One region of the Mesorhizobium sp. AA23 genome, then DNA from elsewhere that is predicted to be linked to it. Evidence: riboswitches for the same ligand, from Rfam matches in the RefSeq annotation. Region 1 holds a riboswitch; the other holds the start of a gene.
What was found. Region 1 has a riboswitch for thiamine pyrophosphate ahead of thiC (phosphomethylpyrimidine synthase ThiC). Riboswitches for the same ligand answer to the same signal wherever they lie in the genome.
Positions count from the first base shown of each region.

Region 2: another riboswitch for thiamine pyrophosphate. It lies ahead of thiB (thiamine ABC transporter substrate binding subunit); the one in region 1 lies ahead of thiC (phosphomethylpyrimidine synthase ThiC).

Region 1 covers NZ_LYTP01000003.1:109,561-117,479, forward strand. Annotated here, with positions in the region: gene A9K66_RS04985 (thiazole synthase) at 1-190, opposite strand, end outside; gene thiS (sulfur carrier protein ThiS) at 194-391, opposite strand; gene thiO (glycine oxidase ThiO) at 388-1,356, opposite strand; gene thiC (phosphomethylpyrimidine synthase ThiC) at 1,353-3,173, opposite strand; TPP riboswitch at 3,286-3,397, opposite strand; gene A9K66_RS05005 (beta-galactosidase) at 3,679-5,814, opposite strand; gene A9K66_RS05010 (ABC transporter ATP-binding protein) at 5,843-6,988, opposite strand; gene A9K66_RS05015 (carbohydrate ABC transporter permease) at 7,038-7,889, opposite strand; gene A9K66_RS05020 (sugar ABC transporter permease) at 7,889-7,919, opposite strand, start outside.
Region 2 covers NZ_LYTP01000001.1:590,808-598,726, forward strand. Annotated here, with positions in the region: gene A9K66_RS02835 (M48 family metalloprotease) at 1-635, opposite strand, end outside; gene thiQ (thiamine ABC transporter ATP-binding protein) at 843-1,604, opposite strand; gene thiP (thiamine/thiamine pyrophosphate ABC transporter permease) at 1,601-3,223, opposite strand; gene thiB (thiamine ABC transporter substrate binding subunit) at 3,386-4,393, opposite strand; TPP riboswitch at 4,436-4,549, opposite strand; gene A9K66_RS02855 (thiamine diphosphokinase) at 4,691-5,335, shown strand; gene A9K66_RS02860 (ABC-F family ATP-binding cassette domain-containing protein) at 5,337-7,151, shown strand; gene A9K66_RS02865 (homocysteine S-methyltransferase family protein) at 7,168-7,919, opposite strand, start outside.

The sequences.
Region 1 (7,919 bases):
CGCCGAGCGACTGGACAAGCGACCAGAACTGGCCGCCGGCTTTGCCGCCCGATGTTTCGCGGCGGAGCGACACGGTGACGATCTCCGTGCCGGACGCTTTCACCGCCTCCGCCATGATGGCAGGCGAGGAGTAAAGCGCGGTGCCCAGCAGAAGGCGGGACGCGAGTTTCTGTCCATAGAACTCGAGCATGGATCAGCCTCCCTTCATCGGTGAAAGGATTTCGATGCGGTCGCCATCTTTGAGCCGGCAGCGGTCGCGCTCCCTGGCCGGTACGACGTCACCGTTCAGCGCGGTTGCCAGCCAGCCGCCTTGGAAATCGAGTTCGCTGAGCAGCGCGGCAAGCGTTTCTGCCGCGACTTCATGGGCTTGGCCGTTAACGGTGAGCTTCAAGGGCAAACTCCTTTGCTCCAGGATTCCAGGATGAGGTCGGCTGCCCGCCGCGCCATGGCCGGCGCGAGCAGGAAGCCGTGGCGGTAGAGGCCGTTGATGCGAATATTCCCCCCGTCGCGCTCGACGCGAGGCAAGTTGTCGGTGAATGCGGGACGCACGCCAACACCGGTTTCGACCAGCTCGGCTTCGCCGAAGGCCGGATGCAGCGCATAGGCGGCGCCGAGCAGCTCCATGGTCGAGCGCGCGGTGATCGGGCCTTTGGCATCGCATTCGATCATCGTCGCGCCGACCATGAACAGGTTTTCCGCGCGGGGCACTACATAGACCGAGATGCGCGGATGAAGCAGCCGCACTGGCCGGGCCAGCGAGATCTCGCCCGTTCGCAGCATAAGCATCTCGCCGCGCACGCCGCGCAGTTCCGGTCGCCTGTCACCGCTGCCGGTGCAATCCACCTCAATATCCTGAGATGCGGGCGCCGAGCTGCGGCCGAACTCGACGCGCGCGCCCATCCCGCGCAGCTTGTCGCGCAGGGAAAGCAGCGCCTTGCGCGGGTCGAGATGCGCTTCCTCAGCGAAGAACAGACCGCGTCCAAACCGGCCGTCGAGCGCCGGCTCGAGTGCCGCGATTTGGCTGGCGTCCAACTGCCTGAAACCGGATGTGCGGCGGCCGAACCGATCGAGTTCGCCGGCATCGCGGGCAGACGCCAGCACCAGCGTGCCCTGGCGCGAGACATGGCCGGGCAAGGCGGCGTCCCACCAATCGGCTGCGTCGCGTCCGAGCGTCAGCACGGTCTCCTCGGCGCTCTCGCGCTCGCACCAGGGCGCGAGCATGCCGCCAGCGTGCCAAGAGGCATTGCCGGCGATCTCGAGGCGTTTCTCGACCACGGTCACATCGGCGCCGCGCGTTGCCAGCTCGTGCGCGAGTGTCAATCCGGCGACGCCAGCGCCGCGAATGAGCACCTTCATGGCGTGTCCGTGCGCTCGGGGGTGCTGTCGACAGGCATGTAGAGATCGCCGCCGTCGCGGTACTTCGCCGCCATGGCCGCGAGCCCTTCCTTCTGGGCTTCGGCGCGGATGTCGTGCGAGATCCGCATCGAGCAGAATTTGGGGCCGCACATGGAGCAGAAATGCGCCACCTTGTGCGCCTCCTTGGGCAGGGTTTCGTCGTGGAAGGCGCGCGCCGTCTCCGGATCGAGCGACAGGTTGAACTGGTCTTCCCACCGGAACTCGAAGCGCGCCCGCGACAGCGCGTCGTCCCTGATTTTGGCGGCTGGATGGCCCTTGGCGAGGTCGGCGGCGTGGGCCGCGATCTTGTAGGTGATGACGCCGGTCTTGACGTCGTCGCGGTCGGGCAGGCCGAGATGCTCCTTCGGCGTGACGTAGCAGAGCATCGACGTTCCGAACCAGCCGATCATCGCCGCGCCGATGCCCGATGTGATGTGGTCATAGCCCGGCGCGATGTCGGTGGTGAGCGGCCCGAGCGTGTAGAACGGCGCTTCGCCACAGACCGCGAGCTGCTTGTCCATGTTTTGCTTGATCTTGTGCATCGGCACGTGGCCGGGGCCCTCGATCATCACCTGGCAGTCCTTGGACCAGGCGATCTTGGTGAGCTCTCCGAGCGTTTCCAGCTCGGCGAACTGGGCCGCGTCATTGGCATCGGCGATCGAGCCGGGGCGAAGGCCGTCGCCGAGCGAGAACGCCACGTCATAGGCCCGGGCGATGTCGCAGATCTCCTCGAAATGCTCGTAGAGAAAACTCTCCTGGTGGTGATGCAGGCACCACTTGGCCATGATCGAGCCGCCGCGCGACACGATGCCGGTGACGCGGTCGACGGTCAGCGGGATATAGGGCAGGCGCACGCCGGCATGGATCGTGAAATAGTCCACGCCCTGCTCGGCCTGCTCGATGAGGGTGTCGCGGAACACCTCCCAGGTCAGTTCCTCGGCGACGCCGCCGACTTTCTCCAGCGCCTGGTAGATCGGCACCGTGCCGATCGGCACCGGCGAATTGCGCACGATCCATTCGCGGATGTTGTGGATGTTGCGCCCGGTCGAGAGGTCCATTACCGTATCGGCGCCCCAGCGGATCGCCCACACCATCTTCTCGACCTCTTCGGCCATCGACGAGGTGACGGCGGAGTTGCCGATATTGGCGTTGATCTTGACCAGAAAATTGCGGCCGATGATCATCGGCTCGCTTTCCGGGTGGTTGATGTTGGACGGGATGATGGCGCGGCCGCGCGCCACCTCGTCGCGCACGAATTCCGGGGTGACGAAATCGGGGATCGCGGCGCCGAAGCTCTCGCCATCGCGCTGGAGTTTCGAACGCAACTGCTCCCGGCCGAGGTTCTCGCGGATGGCGACGAACTCCATCTCAGGCGTGATGATGCCGGCGCGCGCATAGGCGAGCTGGGTGACGGCGCGGCCGCTGGCCGCGCGCAACGGTCTGTTGCGAACCGGGAATTCCGGCGTCAGGCGATCGGCTGAGACGAAGCCGTTGTCTTCCGGCTTGATCGTGCGGCCCTCGTAGCGCCCCACGTCTCCGCGCGCCTCGATCCATGCCTCGCGCAGCCGTGGCAAGCCACACTCGATGTCGGTTTTCACCGTGGCGTCCGTGTAGGGGCCGGACGAGTCGTAGACAGTGACCGGCGGCTCGCCGGCGCTCGGGTGGACCGAGATCTCGCGCATCGGCACCCGCAGCTCCGGGTGAAGCTGACCGGATTTGTGGACCTTCTTCGAAGCTGGGAGTTCGCCGACGGTGACGGTCGGGGTGTGGGCATTCATGAGTGAGCCTCCTTGCTCGAGTGCAACGGAGACCCAGTCCACGCGATGAGGAGGAAGTGACGCTTCGCTTAGAATGCGGGCACTGCCCGAATGCCGAAGCCGGATTGCCGACCCGCGAAGCCTCGCACCGTCCCTACGCCAGTATGAACTGGATCAGGTTCAACGGGTCACTGCGCGCGATAGCAGTATCTCAGCCCCTTGCCGGGACTCCCCTGGTGAGGCGCCTAGGTTGGACGATGCGACGCTATCCTGTCAACTCGACTTCATGACTTCTCCAGCCTCGAACAAGCGACGAGAAGTGGCGCAGCCACGCAGCTTTGGTCGAGCATCTCTTACATCGACGCCCATTGAGCCACGACCTTGCGCGCGTCGAGCTGGCAGTCGGGGCCCACTTGTCATCCGCCAAGGAAACGCTTTTGCGATCCCTTGTGGCGGCGGATTGAAGAACGCATTTTTCGCCTCGAAGAGCATCTGTTCGGCGTCTATGGACGCTGGTTCGATTTGTTCAGGACCGAATTATTGCGCAGCCGTAAGGGTCGAGTTGCAGCGTTCCTTCAACGGCCTTGCCCGTCAGCAGGTCGAGGCCCTTTGGGACGTCGGTTACGATCACGGCGACTTCCGTGGTGTTCAGCACGAACATCAGCCGGCGGTCGTCGGCTTCCCTGACAGAGACCTCCACCCCGGCAGGCAGGTCGGGCAGCAAAGGCGCTATACCGGCTTTGGCCAGCACGACATCGACAAGCTTCTCCGTCAGTTGCGGTGTGAGATACGTGCCGACATAGACAACCCGACCTTGCCCGACCTTGCGGGCGGTGATTGCCGGAGAGCCGGCGGCGAAGCGGTTCGACCAGACGCCGAGCACCTCGGTGTCAGGCGCTACGTCAAGCACCTCGTACAAATGCGCAGCCTGGAATTCTTCATTGCCAAGGGTGAACAGGTATTTGCGTTCCGCGGACGAGGCCGGGAGGGGCGGCGGTGCATAGGTGCCCATCGGAGCCGGACGAAACAGCGGAAACAGGCCGCTGGCGCCTTCGGGAACGACGCGGCCGAACTCCGCCACCCTGACGCCGCTCAGGGCTGCAAGGGCCTTGCCGGGGGCCTGCTCGCGAATGATGTGGTTGTTCTCGTCCCTCGTCCCGCTCAATGCCGACAGGATCAGCGTACCGCCGTGGCGGACGAAGGTTTCGACAGCCTCGTTCCATTCATCCTTCCACATCACCCAATGCGGGACGTAGAGCGCCTTGAGCCGCGAAAGATCGTCTTCGGGATGAATGAACCCGCATGCAATGCCGTTCTGATAGCAGTGGCGATGAAACAGCGTCGCGTCTTCGAGCGGACTGGGGAGGCCGATCGGATAGGTCTTGTGAGCCTCCTGGTTATCGAAGTCCGCGCCGGCGATGCCGAGGTCCATGCGCACTGCGGTGCCAAGAATCTGCTCCTTCGCGGCGGCGATCTCATGGAAGAAGCGGCTCGCCTCGTCATAGCGGCGGCGCGGCACGTCGTCGTGATCGATGACGCCCATCCAGTAGATCTCGGCGCCGAAATGCGCGGGACGCCAACGAAAGAACATGACACCGTCGGCGCCGCGCGCCACCGAAGTCATGGCCATGCGACGCATCTCGCCGGGCTCCGGCGTCATCGTCGAGAAGCCGGGCTGGCTGCCGAAGCCCGAGGCCTGCTCCGGAACGATGAAGTTGCCGGAATAGGCGCGGCATATATCGAGATGGAGGGCCTGGGTCGCCGCATGCCCGCCGGTTCGGCGCATCTCGTCATAGAGCATCGGATAGATGTCGAAGCCGATGAAATCGAGGTCCTGTCCGAACTGACCGCGGAAGTCGATGTCGGCAAGCTGGCCAAGATTGTGGAAGATGAACCAGTCCGGATTGGCGGCGCGCAGGATCTCGACCTGGTCGTGTTGGAAGGCCGCGGTCGCGGCGGCCAGAAAGCGATGGTAGTCCTGCACGTGGCCGGGGCTGGGGTAGGACGGCATGAGCGGTCTCGGCAGGTCGATCTGCGAGAAATCGTCGTAGGCCGTCGCCCAGAAGTGGCCGCCCCAGGCGAAGTTCAACGCCTCAATGGTGCCATAGGCCTTCTGCAGGTATTTCTGGAACTCCAGCCTTGTCGAAGGCGCGAACGATTCCGACACCGTGGTGTTGAGCTCGTTGTCCGTCTGCCAGCCGATCACACGCGGGTTGTGCCGATAATGCTCGGCCATGGCGCGGGTGATGCGGCGGCTGTGGGCGCGGAATACCGGGCTTGTGGTGTCGGCATGCTGGCGCGATCCGTGGCTTGAGGCCCGCCCGTTCATGTCAACGCGCAGCACTTCGGGATAGTTGACGGTGAGCCAGCGGGGAGGGGTGGCTGTCGGCGTGCACATGATCGTGTCGATCCCCGCGCGGCCGAGAAGTTCGATCGCGCGATCGAACAGGCCGAACTCGAACTTGCCTTCGCGGGGCTCGAAAATGTGCCAGGCGAACTCTCCCATACGCACTGTGTTGACGCCGGCGGCAGCCATGCGCTCGGCGTCACGCTGCCAGCAGCCTTCGTCGACATGTTCGGGGTAATGAGGTGCTCCAAGCAGAAAGCGGTCAAGATTGAGGGGCCGCCATACGGATAGCGGAGCGGGCTCTTTGCGGTTCATGCGTATGGGACTTTCGAAATTTCGAGGTTCAGACTGAGGCGAGGGGTTTTCTTGGCGTGAGCGTGCGGCCATCGGGGCCGAAGAGGTAGGCGTCGCCGGCTTCGAAGCCGACCTGCAACGCGGCGCCGACGCCGAGGGTAGAAACCTTGTTGAGCTGAAGCGTGAAATTGCCGGTGCCGCTGTCGGAATTGGTCGTCTGAAGCGGAGAGCCGTCGACGTAGAGGACAGTTTCGCGCCCCAACTGCTCGACCAGACGGACCTGGCTGGAGAAGGCCGGCATTACGTCGTCGCTTGGCTCGACGACACGCAGAGCCTCCGGACGGATGCCGATGGTCACGGCGTCACCAGCCGAAAGGCCGCCGGCGTCGATGCCATCCAAGGTGATGGCAGGGAGGCCGGCGGCGGCTACCGAGACGCTGGATGCCTCGACGCTCACTGCTTTCGCTTCGATGAAATTCATGCGTGGCGCGCCGAGGAAGCCCGCGACGAAAATGTTGGCAGGGTTGGCGTAGAGCTCCAGCGGCGAGCCGACCTGCTCGATCCGGCCCTTGTTGAGGACCACGATTCGGTCGGCCATGGTCATCGCCTCGACCTGGTCGTGGGTGACGTAGATCATCGTCGATCCAAGCTGCGCGTGCAGGCTCGAAAGTTCCACTCGCATCTGAGTGCGCAGCGCGGCATCGAGGTTCGACAGCGGCTCGTCGAACAGGAACACCTCGGGAGAGCGGGTGATCGCGCGGCCGATCGCGACGCGCTGGCGCTGCCCGCCCGACAGTTGCTTCGGGCGCTTGTCGAGCTGCTCCTCCAGACGCAGGATCCGTGCTGCGCGTTTGACGGCGACGTCGATCTCGGTCCTGGGCCGGTGGGCCATCCGCAGGCCGAAGCCCATGTTCTCGGCCACGGTCATGTGTGGGTAGAGTGCATAGGACTGGAAGACCATTGCGATGCCGCGGTCGCCGGGTTCTTCCCTGGTGACGTCTCGCCCGTTGATCACGATGTGGCCGGAGTTGATGGTTTCCAACCCGGCGATCGTCTTCAGCAATGTCGACTTTCCGCAGCCGGAGGGGCCGACCATGACGACGAACTCGCCCTTTTCGATCGTCAGGTCGACCGTCTTCAGGGCATGGTAGCCGGCATAGTGCTTGTCGACTTTTCGCAATTCCACGCTGCTCATATCGAGGCGCCTTTCCGTGCGTGTCGGGTGCGGCAGGGTTCGCGGCGGATCATCCCTTGACGGCTCCCATGGTGAGGCCGGCGACAAAGTGCTTCTGCATCATGAAGAACATCACGACCGGGGGCAGGGCGACGAAGATCGTGGCCGCCGAGACGATGTTCCAGGCCGATGTCCATTCGCCGCGCAGATTGTTCAGGCCTGCGGTAACGGGTTTGACCGCATCACTCTGGGTAAGGACGATCGCCCAGAAATAGTCGTTCCAGACGAAGGTGAAGGTGAGGATCGCGAGTGCCGCCAGTGCAGGCCGGACCAGCGGAATAACCACGTGGCGCAATGTCTGGAACGGCGAGGCGCCTTCGGCGCGCGCCGCCTGGAACAGTTCGCCCGGGAGAGCGGCGATGAAGTTGCGCATGAAAAGCGTGGCGAAGCCGGTCTGGAAGGCAATGTGGAAAACGATCAGCGCATAGACGGTGTCGTAGAGACCCAGCCTCACCATCAGGTCGCGGACCGGGATCATCATGATCTGCGCCGGCAGGAAATTGCCGCCGACGAAGAGGGCGAAGATGAGGTTGGAGCCACGGAACGGGTAGCGCGACAAGACGAAGCCGGTCAGTGTCGACAGGATGAGAACGCCGATGACGGATGGGATGGTGATCAGCAGGCTGTTGAGGAAAAAGCGCAGCATGGCGGTCTGGTCGAAAACCGCCTTGTAGTTGTCGATCAGGCTGAATTTCTGCGGCCAGCCCCAATAGTTGCCGGCCATCAGCTCCTCGTTGGAACGGATCGAGGTCAGCATCACGGCGAGCAGAGGCAGCAGCCACAGGATCACGACCAGGGTTACACCACCTAGATAGAGGGCTCGCTGGATCCTGGCGTTTTCGGGAATGGGGCGCGGGTACATCAGGCGTTGCTCCGCTCGGCCTTGATGAGG
Region 2 (7,919 bases), on a different contig from region 1:
TGCAGGAAGCGGCCGGCCGCATAGGGGTCATAGCCCGCTTCGCCGATCGACTTGATGCCGATCGCGTCGGCCTGCAGTTCCTGGTTGCGCGAAAACTGCGCAAGCCTCAGCTTGCCGCGGATGAGAGCGGCCTTGGCGGTCGGGCTGTCGCCGAGCACATCGGAGACGACCTTGGTCGCCAAGCCTTCCTCGGCCTCGAGCTGCTGCCGCTGCAACCCGTGATTGGCGGTGACGTGGCCCATCTCATGCGCGATGACGGCCGCAAGCTCGGAGGAGTCATTGGCCAGCGCCAAAAGTCCGCGCGTGACATAGAGATAGCCGCCCGGCAGCGCGAAGGCATTTACGTTGGGCGAGTTGAGGATGGTGATGCGATAGGTCTGGGTCGGATTGGCCGAGACCACCGTCAGATTGCCGACGACCTTGGCCACCATGCGCTCGAGCTTCGGATCGGAATATTCGCCGCCATAGGTGGCGAGAATCCGCGGATGCTGCGCTTTGGCCATTTCGGCCAGCCTGGCATTGGCGACGACATTGTCGACGGTGATCGGCTTGTCGGAGGGCTGGAAGCCGGACTCCTGCACGTCCGGCGGCGTGAACATCTGGCAGCTCGCCAGCGCCACGGCAAAGCCGGCCATCGCGAAAAATCGCGCCAGCGGCTTAGTCCATACCCTCTCGATGCCGGCTGTCAGATCGGCTTCCTTTCGTAATCTTTCGGCAAATCACGGCCCACCCGGACCAGCATGGCCGGACCTAGCCACACTCCCCCGGACAAGGCAAGCAAACGCCTGATCACCCGCAGCCGGTTTGGCCGTAAATTATGTCCGCTTCCGGGCAATGTGTTGTCATCCGGCAACGCTGCCGCCTCGATCGCCGATATAGCGCCGGAAGGCCTCCGGTCCAGCACCGTCGAAGAAATCGGCGGCCGACCCTGTTGCCGCGACCCTGCCCTCGTCGACGAACGCGATCCGTTGGCCGATGCGGCGCGCGTCCTGCGGCTGATGCGTGACGAAAAGCACGGTCATCTGTCGCTCGGCGTGGATGCCGGCCACGAGATCGAGCATGTCTTCGCGCAGCGCCGGGCCGAGCGAGGCGAAAGGCTCGTCGAGCAGAAGCACCGGACGGTCCCGTATGAGCACCCGCGCCAGCGCGACGCGCTGCCGCTCGCCGCCGGAAAGCTCGCTCGGCAGCCGCTTTTCCTTGCCGGCGAGGCCGACACGCCCCAGCGCGTCCGCGACCGCGCGGTGGTCGTCGGCCGTGAGCTTGAGCGATGGCGAGCGGCCAAGCCCGACATTGCCCTCGACCGAAAGATGGGCGAACAGGTTGTTTTCCTGGAACACCATCGACACCGGCCGCGCCGAGGGCGGCGCATTGTCGACATTGATCCCGCCGATCAGCACCTTGCCAGCATTTGGTGATTCGAAGCCGGCCACCAGATTGAGCAGCGTCGACTTGCCTGAACCGCTCGGCCCCATGATGGCGGTGATCCTGCCGGCGGCGAATTCGACATCGAACCGGAAGGATGCCTCGCCATAGCTGAAGGATACGCCGTCCAACGTGACGGCCAGGCCCTTCGTGGCCGCGATGCCATTATTATCCCTCGTCATGCCTTTGCCTCCCGCCCCAGCCAGTCGGCGGCGACAACCAGCAGCAGGCAGACGAGGCCGAGCAGCAAGGCCAGCCCCGCGGCGTCGGCGGTCCGGTAGCTGCCCATGCGCGCGAGTAGAAGATAGGGCAAGGTCTGGACGGAATCGCTGCCGAACAGCGCGATCACGCCGAGATCGCCGAGCGACAGCGCCATGGCGAACGCAAAGCCGGTGGCCAAGGGCCGCCGGAGCGACGGCCAGTCGACCAGCCGCAGCCGGTTCCAGCCGGAAATGCCGAGCGCCAGGCAGAGTCGCTCGTGGCGCTCGCTCGCCGCGTCATAGGCAGGGCGGACGGCGCGAATGGCAAATGGCATCGCCATCACCGCATTGACCGCGACGACCATGACGGGTGCGATGGCGAAGACATCGGTGATGTTGCGCAGAGCCAGGAACCAGCCGGCGCCGATCACGATCGGCGGCACGACCAGCACGAAACCGGCGCCGGTGTCGGCGGCGTGTTCGAGCAGCGACATGGCGCCGCCCGCGCGGCGCCTCAGGGCCAGTGCGCGTCGGGCGGCGATCAGCGACAGCGACAGCATCACGCAAAACAGCGCCGAGAGAAAGGAGAGCCCGGCGCTGGTGAGCGTCGCGCGGCGCACGGCGTCCTCGCCGGCCAGCCGGCCGAGATCCGCCTCCAGCCCGGCGAGCACGGTCGCCGCCATCGGTGCGGCGACGAACAGCAGCGCAAGCACGATGAGGCCGGCATTCAACACGGCCTCGGTGGTGCTGGTCGCAAGATAGCGGCGTGGCGCTACCGGCAGATTCGCATCGCCGACCGTGTTGGCGCCGAGTCGCGTCAGCATGGCGACCACGACGAAGGTCAGCACGATCTGCAGAAACGTTAGTGTCACGGCCCGCGCGGGATCGAAATCGAAGCGCAGCGCCTGGTAGATCGCGACCTCCAGCGTCGTCGCCGCCGGCCCGCCACCCAGCGTCAGTACGATTGTGAAGGAGGTGATGCACAGCATGAAGACCAGCCCGGCGACCCCCGGCAGCACCGTGCGCAGCGCCGGCCATTCGATCAGCCGGAAGGCCGACCGAGCGTCCATACCGAGCTGGCTCGCCAGCCGCCACTGGTCGGCCGGCACGGTGCCGAGCGCCTCGAGGAACAGCCGCGTGGCCAAGGGCAGGTTGAAGAAGACATGCGCGACCAGGATGCCGGAAAGGCCGTAAATGCCCGGCCATTCCCCACCGCCGAACGTGCCGAGGATGCCGGCAAAATAACCGGCATGGCCGTAAAGCGCCAACACGCCGAGCGCGGCGACGATAGCCGGCAGCGCCAGCGGCACCGTGAACAACTGCAGGATCAGGCGACGTCCGGGAAAGTTGGTGTGCCTGGACAGGGCGCGGCCGACGAACACTGCCGGCAAGACCGAAAGCAATGTCGACAGCAGCGCCTGCCAAAGCGTGAAGCGGGCGACGCGGAGCAGATAGCTGTCGAAGGCCGCGGCAGCGCTGGACGGACCGCTTGCGCCTTCGAGGATGAGGCCGGCGAAGGCGCCGCCGATGAGCAAAGTAATGGCGACAAGGGCGATGATGCCGGCGGTGATGCGAGGGTCAGGGCGCGGCGTGGATTGCACGCTGCACCACGTTGGCTCGAGCTAGCGAACGCCACGTTCCGTCGCACCCCCCTCTGTCCTGCCGGACATCTCCCACTCTAGGACCGATGACCGCGAATTTCCCCCTTTGCGGGGGAGATGGCCGGCCGGACAGAGGGGGGTGCTCAAGCGCCATCCTGCGTCCTACTTGCTCATCGCCGCCAGCCATTCATCCACCCAGGCCTTGCGGTTGGCCGCCACCTCGTCCGGGCTGAACAGCAGGGTTTTGGTCGGCTTCACCAGCTTTTCGAAGGCCGGGTTGAGCGGCTTGTCGGTCTTGCCGGCCGGGAACATCCAGTTGGTCTCCGGGATGATGTCCTGGAACTTGGGCCCGGTCATGAAGGCTATGAATTTTTCCGCCAGCGGGTTCTTCGCGCCGGTTTTGGTGATGCCGGCGACCTCGATCTGCAGATATTCGCCCTCCTCGAAGGACGCCGCCTGATAGCGCTCGGTGTTCTCGGCCACCATGTGGTAGGCCGGCGAGGTGGTATAGGAGAGAACCATCGGCGCCTCGCCCTTGGTGAACAGACCATAGGCCTCGCTCCAGCCCGGCGTCACGGTCAGCACCTTCGGCTTCAGCTTGGCCCAGGCTTCCGGCGCCTTGTCGCCATAGACCGACTTGACCCACAGCAGCAGCCCGAGGCCCGGCGTCGAAGTGCGCGGATCCTGGATGATGATCTTGTCGGGGCCGGCGCCCTCGACCAGTTCCTTCAAGCTCTTCGGCGGCGTCTTCAGCTTTTCGGTGTCGTAGACGACGGCGAAATAGCCGTAGTCGAAAGGCACGAAAGTGTCGTCTTTCCAGCCGCCGGGCACATTCAAATCGGCCACCGCGCCATGCCGCGCGAATAGGCCGCTCGCCTTGGCATCCGCGGTCAGGTTGGTATCGAGGCCGAGCACGACATCAGCCTTGGTGCCGGCGCCCTCCAGCTTGACGCGGTTGAGCAGTGCCACGCCGTCGGCAACCGAGACGAATTCAAGATCGCAGCCGCATTCGGCCTCGAATTCCTTCCTCACCGCGGGCCCGGGACCCCAGTCGGCGGTGAAGCTTTCGTAGGTGTAGACGGTAAGCTTGTCTTTAGCCTCGGCAGGTCCGCCTGCCAAAAGCGAAACAAGGCCGACTGCAAGAACAAGGTTGGACAATAGCGAGCGCATCGGCGCCTCCTTCGTTCGCGTTAAAGGAATTGAGGCGTCGGATGGTCCGAAACGTCTAATCCCTCCGCCGGTACAAACCGGATCAGGTTCAGCGGGTTGGCTTTGTGCCTCTCAGCCGGTTCGCAAAATCAGCGTCCGGCACCCCGTTAGAGCATTTCGAGACATAGGCCCGGCCGATGCGGCGCGCAAGCGGAAGTTTCCTGGGCATCCATCAGGGTTCACCGCGGTAGCGAAGTGCGATTCCGTTTGGACGCGCCCGCTTCCGTTTCGTTGGCCGGGCTGGTAAGGGCGACGGCCATGGGCACATTCACCATCCTGCTTGGCGGCGATCTCGTCCGCACGCCTCGGCTCGATCGCCAGATCGAAGGCTCCCGCATCATCGCCGCCGATGCCGGTATCGGCCATGCCGATATGCTTGGCCTGCTGCCGGAGCTCTGGGTCGGAGATTTCGACTCGGTGCCGGCGAGCCTGCCGGAGAATCTGGCCGCCGTGCCGCGCAAGATTTTCCCGACCGAGAAGGATATGACCGACGGCGAGCTCGCCATTGCCGCGGCGCTGGCGCGCGGCGCCACCAGCCTGGTGCTGGCCGGCGCCTTCGGCGGCAAGCGCGCCGATCATGCCTTTCTGCATTTGGCTCTAAGCGTGCGGCTGGCCGAGGCGGGCACGACCGTGCTGCTGACCAGCGGCGCCCAGGAGGGCGTGCCCATCCTGCCGGGCAAAGCCGGCTTCGACTACGCCGAGGGCACGCTGTTCTCGGTGCTCGGCTTCTCCGACCTCGCCGGCCTGACGGTCTCAGGCGCCAAATGGCCGCTGGACGGTGTCGAGGTGGCGTTCGGCTCATCGCTTACCATATCAAATGAGATCAAGGGTCGGCTCGAGATCGCGCTCGAGCGTGGCCGGGCGCTGCTGCTCGCCCACCCCTATCCTCTTCCCGAAAGCTGACATGGCCCCGCCTCTTCTCAATCTGGATGGCATAAAACTGACTTTTGGCGGCACGCCGCTGCTCGACGGCGCGGCACTGAGCGCCTCCGCCGGCGAGAAGATCGCGCTTGTAGGCCGCAACGGTTCGGGCAAGTCGACGCTGCTCAAGATCGTCGCGGGGCTGATCGAACCGCAGGACGGCGAAGTATTCCGCCAGCCCTCGGCAACGGTGCGCTACCTGCCGCAAATGCCCGATATGGATGGCTTCGCCAGCGTGCGCGCCTATGTCGAAGCCGGCCTCGGGCCGGCCGACGACCCGCATCGCGCCACTTATCTGATGGAGCATCTCGGCCTGACCGGCGAGGAGCGGCCGAACGACCTTTCCGGCGGCGAGGCGCGCCGCGCAGCACTCGCCCGCGTCATGGCGCCGGAGCCCGATATCCTGCTCCTCGACGAGCCGACCAATCATCTCGACCTGTCGGTCATCGAATGGCTGGAAGAAGAGCTTGCCCGCACCTCGTCGGCCGTGATCCTGATCTCGCACGACCGCCGCTTTCTCGAGCGCGTCTCGCGCGCCACCGTCTGGCTCGACCGCGGCCAGACGCGCCGGCTGGACAAGGGGTTCGCGCACTTTGAGGAATGGCGCGACCAGGTGCTTGAAGAGGAAGAGCGCGAACAGCACAAGCTCGGCCGCCAGATCGTGCGCGAGGAGCATTGGCTGCGCTATGGCGTGACCGCCAGGCGCAAGCGCAACATGCGCCGGCTCGGCGAGCTGCAGGCCATGCGCCAGCGTTTTCGCAGCCATCGCGGCGCCGAGGGTTCGGCGACGATGGTGGCAAGCGACGCCGCTGAATCCGGCAAGCTGGTGATCGAAGCCAAGGGCATCGAGAAGAGTTTTGGCGACCTCACCGTGGTCAAGGGCTTTTCGACCCGTATTCAGCGCGGCGACCGCGTCGGCCTTGTCGGGCCGAACGGCGTCGGCAAGACGACGCTTCTCAAGATGCTGACCGGCGAGCTGCCGCCGGATGCCGGCACCGTGCGGCTCGGCGTCAATCTGGAAATCGCAACGCTCGACCAGAAGCGCGAGGCCGTCGACCCGCAGGAGACGCTGGCGAATTACCTGACCGACGGGCGCGGCGAGAACCTTGTGGTCAATGGCGAGCAGCGCCACGTCGTCTCCTATATGAAGGATTTTCTTTTCAAGCCGGAGCAGGCGCGCACGCCGGTGCGCGAGCTTTCGGGCGGCGAGCGGGCGCGACTGCTGCTGGCCCGGGTGCTGGCGCGGCCGGCGAACCTTTTGGTGCTCGACGAGCCGACCAACGACCTCGACATGGAGACGCTGGAGCTGCTGCAGGAACTGGTCGCCGGCTTTGCCGGAACGGTCGTCCTGGTCAGCCACGATCGCGATTTCCTTGACCGCACAGTCACCAGCGTGATCGCGCCCAACGGCGCCGGACGCTGGATCGAATATGCCGGCGGCTATTCCGACATGCTGGCGCAACGCGGCGGCTCGAAGCTGGAGGAGCGCAAGGCAAGGCCGAAGGCTGAAGCGAACGAAGCGACGGCCAGGGCCGAACAGACCAGCGCTAAAAGCCCGGCCAAGAAGCTCTCCTTCAAGCAGAAATTCGCGCTGGAATCCCTGCCGAAGAAGATCGAGGCGGTGAGCGCGTCCATCTCAAGGCTGGAGAACAATATCGCGGATCCGTCCTTCTATGAGCGCGATCCGGTCTCGTTCCAGAAGACCATTGCGGCGTTGGGCAAGGAGCGCACCACGCTGGCCTCACTTGAGGAAGAGTGGCTGGAGTTGGAGATGCTGCGCGAGGAGATGGAAGGCTAACCGCTATAGGCAAGCCTCAGAGGCAGGCCTCGCAGATCGCAGCGATATGGCGTCTGTCGGTGCCGCAGCAGCCGCCGAGCACGGCTATCTGGCCGAAGCGGTCGCGCATGGCGCGGTAGCGCCGGCCGAGGTCGACAGGATCGCCTGGATCGAGTTCGGTCGCCGCATCCAGCTCGGCATGGCTTTTGGCTGAGGCGTTGGCCCGCACGCCGCGAATGCGCCTGGTCCAGCGTCCGTCGCCGGCAAGGACGGCGTCGAAATGGCTCGGATGTGCGCAGTTGATCATGAAATATGCGGGAGCGCCGTCCGTTTCGTCGTCAACGGTCTCGATGGCGTCTCTCAAGCTCTCCCCCGAAGGCAGGCGTCCGTCCGTCTCGACGGTAAACGAAATCACCGACGGGAGCCCCACCGCCATCGCGGCACAGGCTATTCCGGCAGCCTCCTGCGCATAGGTCATCGTAATGGCGCTGACCATATCGGCGCTGGCATCGCGGAATGCCTTGACCTGATCGCCGTGATAGGTCTCGGCCTCGGCGGGCGACATGACTGTGTCAACGTGGTAGCCGTCGCCACGGGGCCCGACCACCCCATTGACCAGCACGGTCATGCCACGCGCAACATAGGGCGCAGCCAGCGCCCGCGCCCATGACACTGCCTGCATGTCTATGCCCGACAATGCGACTTTCGAATAGCCGAGCTTTTCGCCCCAGTCCGGATTGGCGCGCCACGTCGGAGTATCGAGCACGAAGCCGACGCCGTGTTTGTCGG